2 regions of the Pseudoalteromonas sp. L23 genome follow, and region 2 is predicted to be linked to the other one. Evidence: predicted binding sites of a transcription regulator. Region 2 holds the regulator's gene; the other holds the start of a gene.
What was found. Region 2 encodes sigma-54, which starts transcription at its own class of promoters, with help from an activator protein. Its sites were predicted from a motif close to GTTGGCACGNNNNTNGNNT; they were not measured.
Positions count from the first base shown of each region.

Region 1: a site for sigma-54 is predicted at 1,427-1,445, ahead of L3V43_RS23240 (EF-hand domain-containing protein). Genes of this name have one in related genera too.

Region 1 covers NZ_JAKKCW010000031.1:2,669-6,887, reverse strand. The annotation lists gene L3V43_RS23245 (GGDEF domain-containing protein) at 1-1,169, shown strand, start outside; gene L3V43_RS23240 (EF-hand domain-containing protein) at 1,508-1,729, shown strand; gene L3V43_RS23235 (diguanylate cyclase) at 1,838-2,761, opposite strand; gene L3V43_RS23230 (extracellular solute-binding protein) at 2,944-4,209, shown strand; gene L3V43_RS23225 (ATP-binding protein) at 4,217-4,219, shown strand, end outside.
Region 2 covers NZ_JAKKCW010000004.1:43,032-47,250, forward strand. The annotation lists gene rapZ (RNase adapter RapZ) at 1-430, opposite strand, end outside; gene ptsN (PTS IIA-like nitrogen regulatory protein PtsN) at 423-881, opposite strand; gene hpf (ribosome hibernation promoting factor) at 883-1,170, opposite strand; gene L3V43_RS08915 (RNA polymerase factor sigma-54) at 1,200-2,699, opposite strand; gene lptB (LPS export ABC transporter ATP-binding protein) at 2,746-3,471, opposite strand; gene lptA (lipopolysaccharide transport periplasmic protein LptA) at 3,471-4,013, opposite strand; gene lptC (LPS export ABC transporter periplasmic protein LptC) at 4,003-4,219, opposite strand, start outside.

The DNA.
Region 1 (4,219 bases), on a different contig from region 2:
TTACCCTATCAGGGAAACAGCAAAAAGGACTTAACTCGATAAACGAGATGCAGATTGCGACTCTTGAAGCAACTACCTCATTAGCTGACTTTGCTATTAGCCAAGAAGAGCAGTACTTCAAAGAGTTTCATGAAGCGTATGAAAAATTATCTCAAAGCTTAGATATAATAGAACTGCACTCAGCAGAGCCCAACGAACTTTTAAAAGGTGAATATAGGCAGGCGAAATATTATGCTTTTGCAGCTTTGGATAGGATTTCCTCTTCATTATCAACTACAAATCAGGTGGAGGTTGACAAAGCAATTATCGAAGCCGAAGGAAACTTAGAGAAGTTGGGGCATGCGTTAACAAACATGAGTTACCTTATTCAGGACGAAAACACCCAAATTCACCATAACTCACTTGAGGCAACTTTTTTATCTGAAAAAATATTTGTTTTCTTCTTATTGCTATCAGTTTTATTCGGTATAACAGGGTTGTTAATTATAAATAAATCATTGATAAGTAGTATGAACAAGCTAACAGAAGGGGCGACTAAGTTCGCTACAGGTGACGTCGAACATAATATTAATATAGGTATACCATGTGAAATGGCTTCTGTAGCTCATACATTTAATTGTATGAAAGAGACTATTCTCAAACAACAAGCCGAGCTGGAGCACATGGCTTCTTGCGATCGACTCACAGGCCTTCCTAATCGACATAAATTTGATGAATTAGCTATTTTAATATTAGAAAATGCGCAAAACTTTGGAACTCAGTTCTGTTTGGTTATTTGTGATATAGATCATTTTAAGAAGCTCAATGATCAATTTGGTCACTTATGTGGGGACGAGGCTTTAAAAATCGTCTCAATTAAACTTCAGTCAGCTGTGCCTCGTGATGCTCACATCTTTAGATATGGTGGGGAAGAGTTTATAATACTCTTGCCTAACCGCCCTAGCTCTGAAGGAGTAACAATTGCTGAAGAGTTGAGGAGAAATATCCAAAATAGCTCTAACCGCTTTAGTTCTAATGAAAAGTTTAAACTAACAGCAAGCTTTGGAGTTTCGACTTTCCCTGAACACGGAGAAACCATAGATAAGCTAATTGAAGAAGCTGATAAGGCGCTTTATAGGTCAAAGGAAAGTGGTAGAAACTCAGTGAGTTTAGCTTACAATACTAAATGATTGTGAATAATAAAAATGACTATCTTTAAATTAATCTGCTTCAAATATTGTTAAGCATTAACTCAAAGGTGTAATGTTTACATAGGTAATTAATTCCTCCTTGTCTCCTGTTGAGAAACTATTACTTAGTCGGCTTCAAAAGAAGGTGGGGCTGCGCAGTGAACTAACAGAATTGCTATTTTAAGTGCTTCGATAATCGACTCTTACCACTGCGGTTTTCTTACTCTTTTTGAGTTGAAATCTATTCGGCTCTCTGACTTGGCATAAACTTTGATGGTACAGGCCTATTAGTAAAGCTTTTCGTTTATACGATGACTTATGGTAAAGGAGAACATTTTATGAAATCTTTAGTAGCATCACTAGGAGTAACTTTTCTTAGCTTTCTTTCAGTAAGCGCACAGGCGAGTTCTGAGTTTGACAAATATGATATTGATAGAGATGGACTCATAACCTTGATTGAGTCAAAAATAAACCCCTACTTGATGGCAAGATTTAAAGATCTGGATTCTGATCAGGATGGCCGCTTGACCAAATCCGAATTTGATAATTTCAAGAATTAGTCTTTTAAAAAAACGAGTAAAATTTTGGTTATAGGTACAATAGTTTTACGGTTGTGCCCATTATGTAGTATCGAGCCATAGAGGTATCTTAACTGGGCTATTGCTTATTTAGTTTGCACCACAAACTCTATTTTTCCCGTTACCCTTAGCTTTGTACAAAGCTTTGTCAGCGTTTAGTAATAATTCAAAGTGTGTCATCTTAGTATGTTCACTGCTAATGTATGTAGCCACACCAGCACTAACGGAGACATAATTCAAAGGCGATTTATTGTGAGCAATAGCTGATTCAAAAAAGCTTTGGATCACTCTTTTGGCAATTTCCAAACTTGAAGTGTAGGGGGTGTTGGGAAGTAAAATTGCAAACTCTTCTCCACCATAGCGGTATATCGCATCCAATGGCCGCCGGATCTGATGGTGTACCGAATCAACAAAAAGCTTCAGAACATCATCACCCATAAGGTGGCCATACTCGTCGTTATATAGTTTGAAATAGTCAACATCTAGCATGATGATACTTAATGGACTATTTGCGCGTTTCGAGCTGCGAAAATGCTTATCGAGATCTGAGTCGAAAAGTCTGCGGTTAAAAGCACCTGTTAGTCCATCTACGTATGAATATTCTCTCAGTTGATCGGCTTGCTTTTTATACTTTAAGTGAGTAATAACGCGGTTAAATAGTGTACGTGCAACAATTGGTTTACTGATGAAATCAACCGCACCTGCATCCCAGCACATTTCCTGCTGATTTTCTTTAATGTTTGATGTTACAAATATGACAGGAATTCTGGCAGTTATCGGGTCTTTTTGTAGCTCTGTACAGGCTTCAATACCTGTTATCCCTTCTAGCATCCAATCCATTAAAACCAAGTCGGGTAGAGTGAGCTTGATGTACTCTACAGCTTTCTCGGCACTTTCAAATGCAACGACGTTGCAAATATCTTCGACGCAAGCACAAAGTACTTTTTGAGTCAGAGGGGAGTCTTCTACAACAACGATTGTACAATCACTAAGTTCAGCGACCTCTTCAAACATTTGCTTTTAGTCCCATTGTTATGTATCGCTTTTGCCTATTTCTTGTGAAAAGTTACTAATAGATAAAAATGATGTTGCTATTTTTATCTATACTTTTAACCTAATCACCCAAATTAATCTAGTTCTTTAATAGAGCTTATAAACTATATTTGAATTTCTTAGCTTAACTTACTGGTATCAGAATGAGTCAAATTGATAGAAGAAAGTTTTTGAGAGCTTGTGGAGCGGGTATCACTGCTTCCGCGTTAGCACTAAAAGCGCCCTATGTGTTCGCAAGAAATAGAACCACATTGAGGGTAATGGGGACACATGTCACGCTTCAAGAGCCTCTTAGGTTACGAGCAATGAAAGAGTTGGGGATTAATATTGAGTATACCCCAATGGGATCCGCTGCTGTTTTACAGAAAGCCGCAGCCGATCCTAGTTCATTTGACCTTTATGAGCAGTGGTCTGATTCAATTAATATCCTTTGGCAAGCCGGTGCGATACAACCAATTGAAATTGATCGACTTACTTATTGGAAAGAAATTAATGCATTGACGAAAGTTGGTAGATTAACTCCTAGCGCAAACATAGGTGCTGGAGATGCTCCAAACAAAATTTTATATGTCCAAAGTGACGGGAGCTTAGGCAGTTCCGAATCTAAGCGTATAAGCTTTCTTCCCTATGTTCATAATGTAGATTCTTTTGGTTATAACACAAACTTTATTGCTAAGGGGAAAGCATATGAAACTGAGTCATGGGGATGGCTTTTAGATGAATCAAATAAAGGAAAAACGGGGATTGTCAATGCGCCGACGATAGGGATTTTTGATCTCGCACTGGCTGCCCAAGCAAATGGATTAGTGAGTTTTCAGAACATAGGCAATATGACGATTCAAGAAATTGATAAATTGTTTAAGGTGCTTTTAGAAAAAAAACGTGGAGGCCATTTCTCTGGATTCTGGACTTCTGTTCCTCAATCAGTCCAGTTCATGTTAGATAAACGAGTCCATATTCAAAGCATGTTTTCTCCAGGTGTGAGTGCCTGTAGAGGACAGGGAGTGCCTGTGGTATACGCTTCACCTAAAGAAGGTTATCGTGCGTGGCATGGGGTGATGTGTTTATCAGCTTTAACCAAAGACCATGTTAAAGATGCGGCATATGATTACATGAATTGGTGGTTATCTGGATTTCCCGGTGCTTTCATCGCAAGGCAAGGCTACTACATTTCTAATCCAGAGCGCAGCAGGCCGCTTATGTCTAGCGCAGAGTGGGATTATTGGTATGAGGGTAAAGCTGCAAAAACGTCATTGAGAGGTACTGATGAGAATATAATCATAAACGAGGGAGAGATAAGAGATGGAGGAAGTTACATCAAGCGCTTCTCTAATATAGCAGTTTGGAATACGGTAATGGAAAATTATGACTATAGTTTAGATCGTTGGTATGAATTACTAAATGCTTAGGGATCATATG
Region 2 (4,219 bases):
TAGTATCAATGAGAAAATCGGCGCGAGTGATCAGCACGTCTAACAATTCCCGTTCTTTCTTTATCGCAACATCTAATGGAAGATTATGCAGTGAAAGAGGGTGCAAACGGCGTGTTTCTGAGAAGCGTTTTATCAGGGTTTGATCGTCACTGTCTAAATAAAACAGGGTAGGTTTGGCAAAGCCTGGTAAGTATTCAAGAATGTCATTAAACTCGTCCTGTTCTTTAGGTAAGTTTCTAACATCAATACTGACTGCAATTTTATTATAATTGTCCGAAACACTGCGGACTAAAGACGGCAGCAAATTGACCGGAATGTTATCCACACAATAGTAGCCTAAGTCTTCCAATACTCGAAGCGCTACAGATTTACCAGAGCCTGAGCGGCCACTGATAATGATAAGCTCGAGTCCTTTTTCTTCATCACTCATCAAGTTCACCTTGGATCACTGTATATAACTCATCGTCACTTTTTGCTTGTCTAAGCATTTTGCAAAAAGACTTGTCTTTGAGTGTATCAGCAATCGCCGCTAAGGTCTTCAGGTGCTGTTGATTATCACCTTCGGGTACGATGAACGCGACAAAAATATCGACAGGCTGCTTATCTATGGCTTCAAACTGGATCCCTTGCTCGCTGACAAGCACCATTGCAAGGATTTTATCCAAACCTTCAAGTCGACCATGGGGAATGGCAATGCCTTTACCGATCCCTGTGCTGCCTAATTTCTCTCGCGCCATTAAGGCGTCCAAGATAGCATGCTGACTGGTATTTGGAATTTGGCTATGAGCCAGTTCGCTGATGTATTCTAAAATACGTTTTTTGCTATTAAAAAGGACCGCAGCTTTACTGCAGTCCTTGTTCACTAATTCACTTAATTTCATCTTAGTGTCGAGTGAGCTTCTCTTTGTGTTTAATAACTTGACGATCTAGCTTGTCGATAAGGCCATCAATTGCGGCATACATATCTTGATGCTCTGTTGATGCAAATAGCTCGCCGCCGTTTACGTGTAATGTTGCTTCTGCTTTTTGTACTAGTTTCTCGACATCAAGGATCACATGCACATTATTGATATGATCAAAGTGCCTTTCTAGCTTCGCAAACTTGTTGGTGACATAGTCTCTTAATGAGTCAGTAATTTCTACATGGCGACCAGTTAGATTTAGTTGCATAAGCATTTTTCCTTCTTGGGTTTTACGTCTTATATCAAGCTTTTACGCTGATTTGACGGTGGAATGGCTAGGGATTCACGATATTTTGCAATCGTACGTCTCGCTACCTTAATTCCTTGCTCTGCTAAGATATCTGCAATTTTGCTGTCACTCAATGGCTTCGCGGTATTCTCTGCAGCTATCAGCTTTTTGATAAGTGCTCTAATTGCTGTAGAAGAGCACTCACCTCCATTTTCCGTACTTACATGGCTAGAGAAGAAATACTTCAGCTCAAATATTCCCCGAGGTGTATGCATGTATTTTTGTGTTGTCACACGGGAAATTGTGGACTCATGCATCTCAACCATTTCAGCAACATCATTTAGCACCATAGGGCGCATTGCTTCGGGGCCATGTTCAAAGAATGCCTGTTGTTGTTGCACAATGCAATTGGTAACTTTTAATAAAGTATCATTTCGGCTTTCTAAGCTTTTAATAAACCACTTTGCTTCTTGTAAATGTGAGCGAATAAACTGACTATCCGTACTGGATTTCGCCGTTCTAGACATCGCAGCGTAATGGTCATTTACTCTTATTTTAGGCATAGCATCAGGATTTAGCTCTACGACCCAACGACCTTTTACTTTTTTCACCGATACGTCAGGGATCACATATTCAGGCTCTTCATGAATAATGCTTGCCGCAGGCTTTGGGTTAAGGCTATGTATTAACGTCATGACCTCTTTGAGATCGGCTTCTTTAAGGCGCGTTTTCTTAGCCAAAGTTCGATAGTCACGGCTGGCAAGCAAGTCGATATGCTCTGTCAGGATCATTTTTGTTTCGGCAATCCATGGGGTATCTGGGGCGAATTGGTTTAGCTGAATGCATAAGCATTCTTGTAAACTACGCGCTGCGATACCGACAGGGTCAAAAAGCTGAATGCGTTTGAGTACGGCTTCGACTTCATCTAGCTCAATAGGCTCTTCGCTATTCTCGTCATTAATGCTTTCTAAAATGTCTTCGCAAGACAGTGTTAGAATGCCTGACAGGTCGACCGCTTCAATAATCGCAATCGCAATAGCTCTATCTGTTGGACTAAATGGTGTCAGTTCGAGTTGCCACATGAGATAATCGTGGAGAGATTCAGAGGTTTCCCCTTGATAAACATTATCGTCATCGGGAAGTGGACCTGAGCTTGCAGCAGGCGCTGCACTCATATACTCGTCCCAAGTGACATCCATGGCAAGGTCATCGCTCACAGTGTCTTTGCTCATGGCGGTATCTGAGTCTATCTCATAGTCACTAACCTGCGTTTCATCGGCTGAATCTTGATTGTCGTCAGCACGGCTCTTTTCTTGGCTGTGTTGGTCAGCGTTTTCGCCGTCAGTATTATCACCTTCTTCCACTTCCAACAATGGATTGCTGTCTAATGCTTCTTGTATTTCTTGTTGCAGATCCAATGTACTAAGCTGCAGCAAGCGAATGGCTTGTTGCAGTTGCGGAGTCATTGTAAGTTGCTGCCCCATGCGCAGCTGTAATGATTGCCTCATGTATCTCTAACAATCCTTTTTAACAGTTATTAATACTACGTCTTAACTATAGCTTGAATTGTTCGCCTAGGTAGACATCTCTTACGGTTTGATCTGCCAAAACATGTTCTGGCGTGCCTGCAGCGATTAACTCACCATGTGAAACGATGTAGGCCTTTTCACATACGTCCAGTGTTTCTCTAACGTTATGATCGGTGATAAGCACACCGATACCACGGTTTTTTAGGTGCTCTATGATTGTCTTTATATCTAACACCGAAATAGGATCAACACCAGCAAAAGGTTCATCTAACAGGATAAACTTAGGGTTTGCGGCTAAAGCGCGAGCAATTTCGACTCGTCTTCTTTCGCCTCCCGACAATGCCATGCCCTGTGAGTCGCGAATGTGTTGAATATTAAACTCATCCAGTAACTCGTTTAGTTCAGCTTCTCTTTCAACTTTAGATAAGTCTTTTCGAGTTTCTAAAATCGCCATCAAATTTTGATAGACCGTGAGTTTTCTAAAGATTGAAGACTCTTGCGGTAGATAGCCAATACCAAGTCGTGCACGGCTGTGCATCGGTAACAAAGTGATATCTTCGTCATCAATCTGAATATAGCCTTTGTCGCTTGGTACTAACCCTACAATCATGTAGAACGTAGTGGTTTTACCTGCACCATTTGGTCCTAATAAGCCTACAATACTGCCAGCCTGAACACTTAAACCAACATTTTTGACGACCTGACGACCTTTATAACTCTTTGCTAGACCAGTTGCTTTGAGCTCGCTCATTAATTGTTACCTTCTTCCTGCGCTTTTTTCTCTTTAGCGTCTTTTTTGTCATCAACAGGAACAAGGATGGTTCTTACTCGAGAGTCTTCTTGGTCTGAGCGCTCAGCGCTGATCAATTGCTTTTCAATGTCATAGGTGATGACTTGAGCATTGATTTTTTGCCCAGTTTGATTGATTTCAGCATCACCAGAAATCACTAGGGTTCCCTTCGCTACGTCGTAACGGATTTCATTTGCTTTGGCTTCTAGTAAGTTGCCATCGGGTTGACGTTCGCTAAAAGTGGCAGGGCTGCCAGTTGCCACAAGCAGTTGCTTGTTAATGCCGAGCTCCGCGCGGCGGTGGACCTCTAGGCGATCGGCATTTATCTTTCTGTTGCCATGAATAATAACAACATTCTGTTCAAAAATACCGATGTTGCTTTGCAGTTGAGCTTGCTGACGGCCAGCATCAATAATGACTTCATTTTGTTCTGCAGCAATTGCTAGAGTAGAACTTGCAAGCAAGCCGATGAAAACTAGTTTGTTAATGATTTTACTGGTCATAATAAATTGTCTTTGTGTGGTTGATGAGTTCGATCACTTGCTTTTGTAGATCCGCATGCAGTCCTTTACCTGTGATCCTAAGACTAGGACCGTTGATAACGACAGGGTGTTCCGACTTCATCAATTTTTGCTTAATTTCAACTCTTACATTATCGGCATTGATATCCGTGATCATGGCGTTAGGCGTTAAATTCTTTGCCAACACA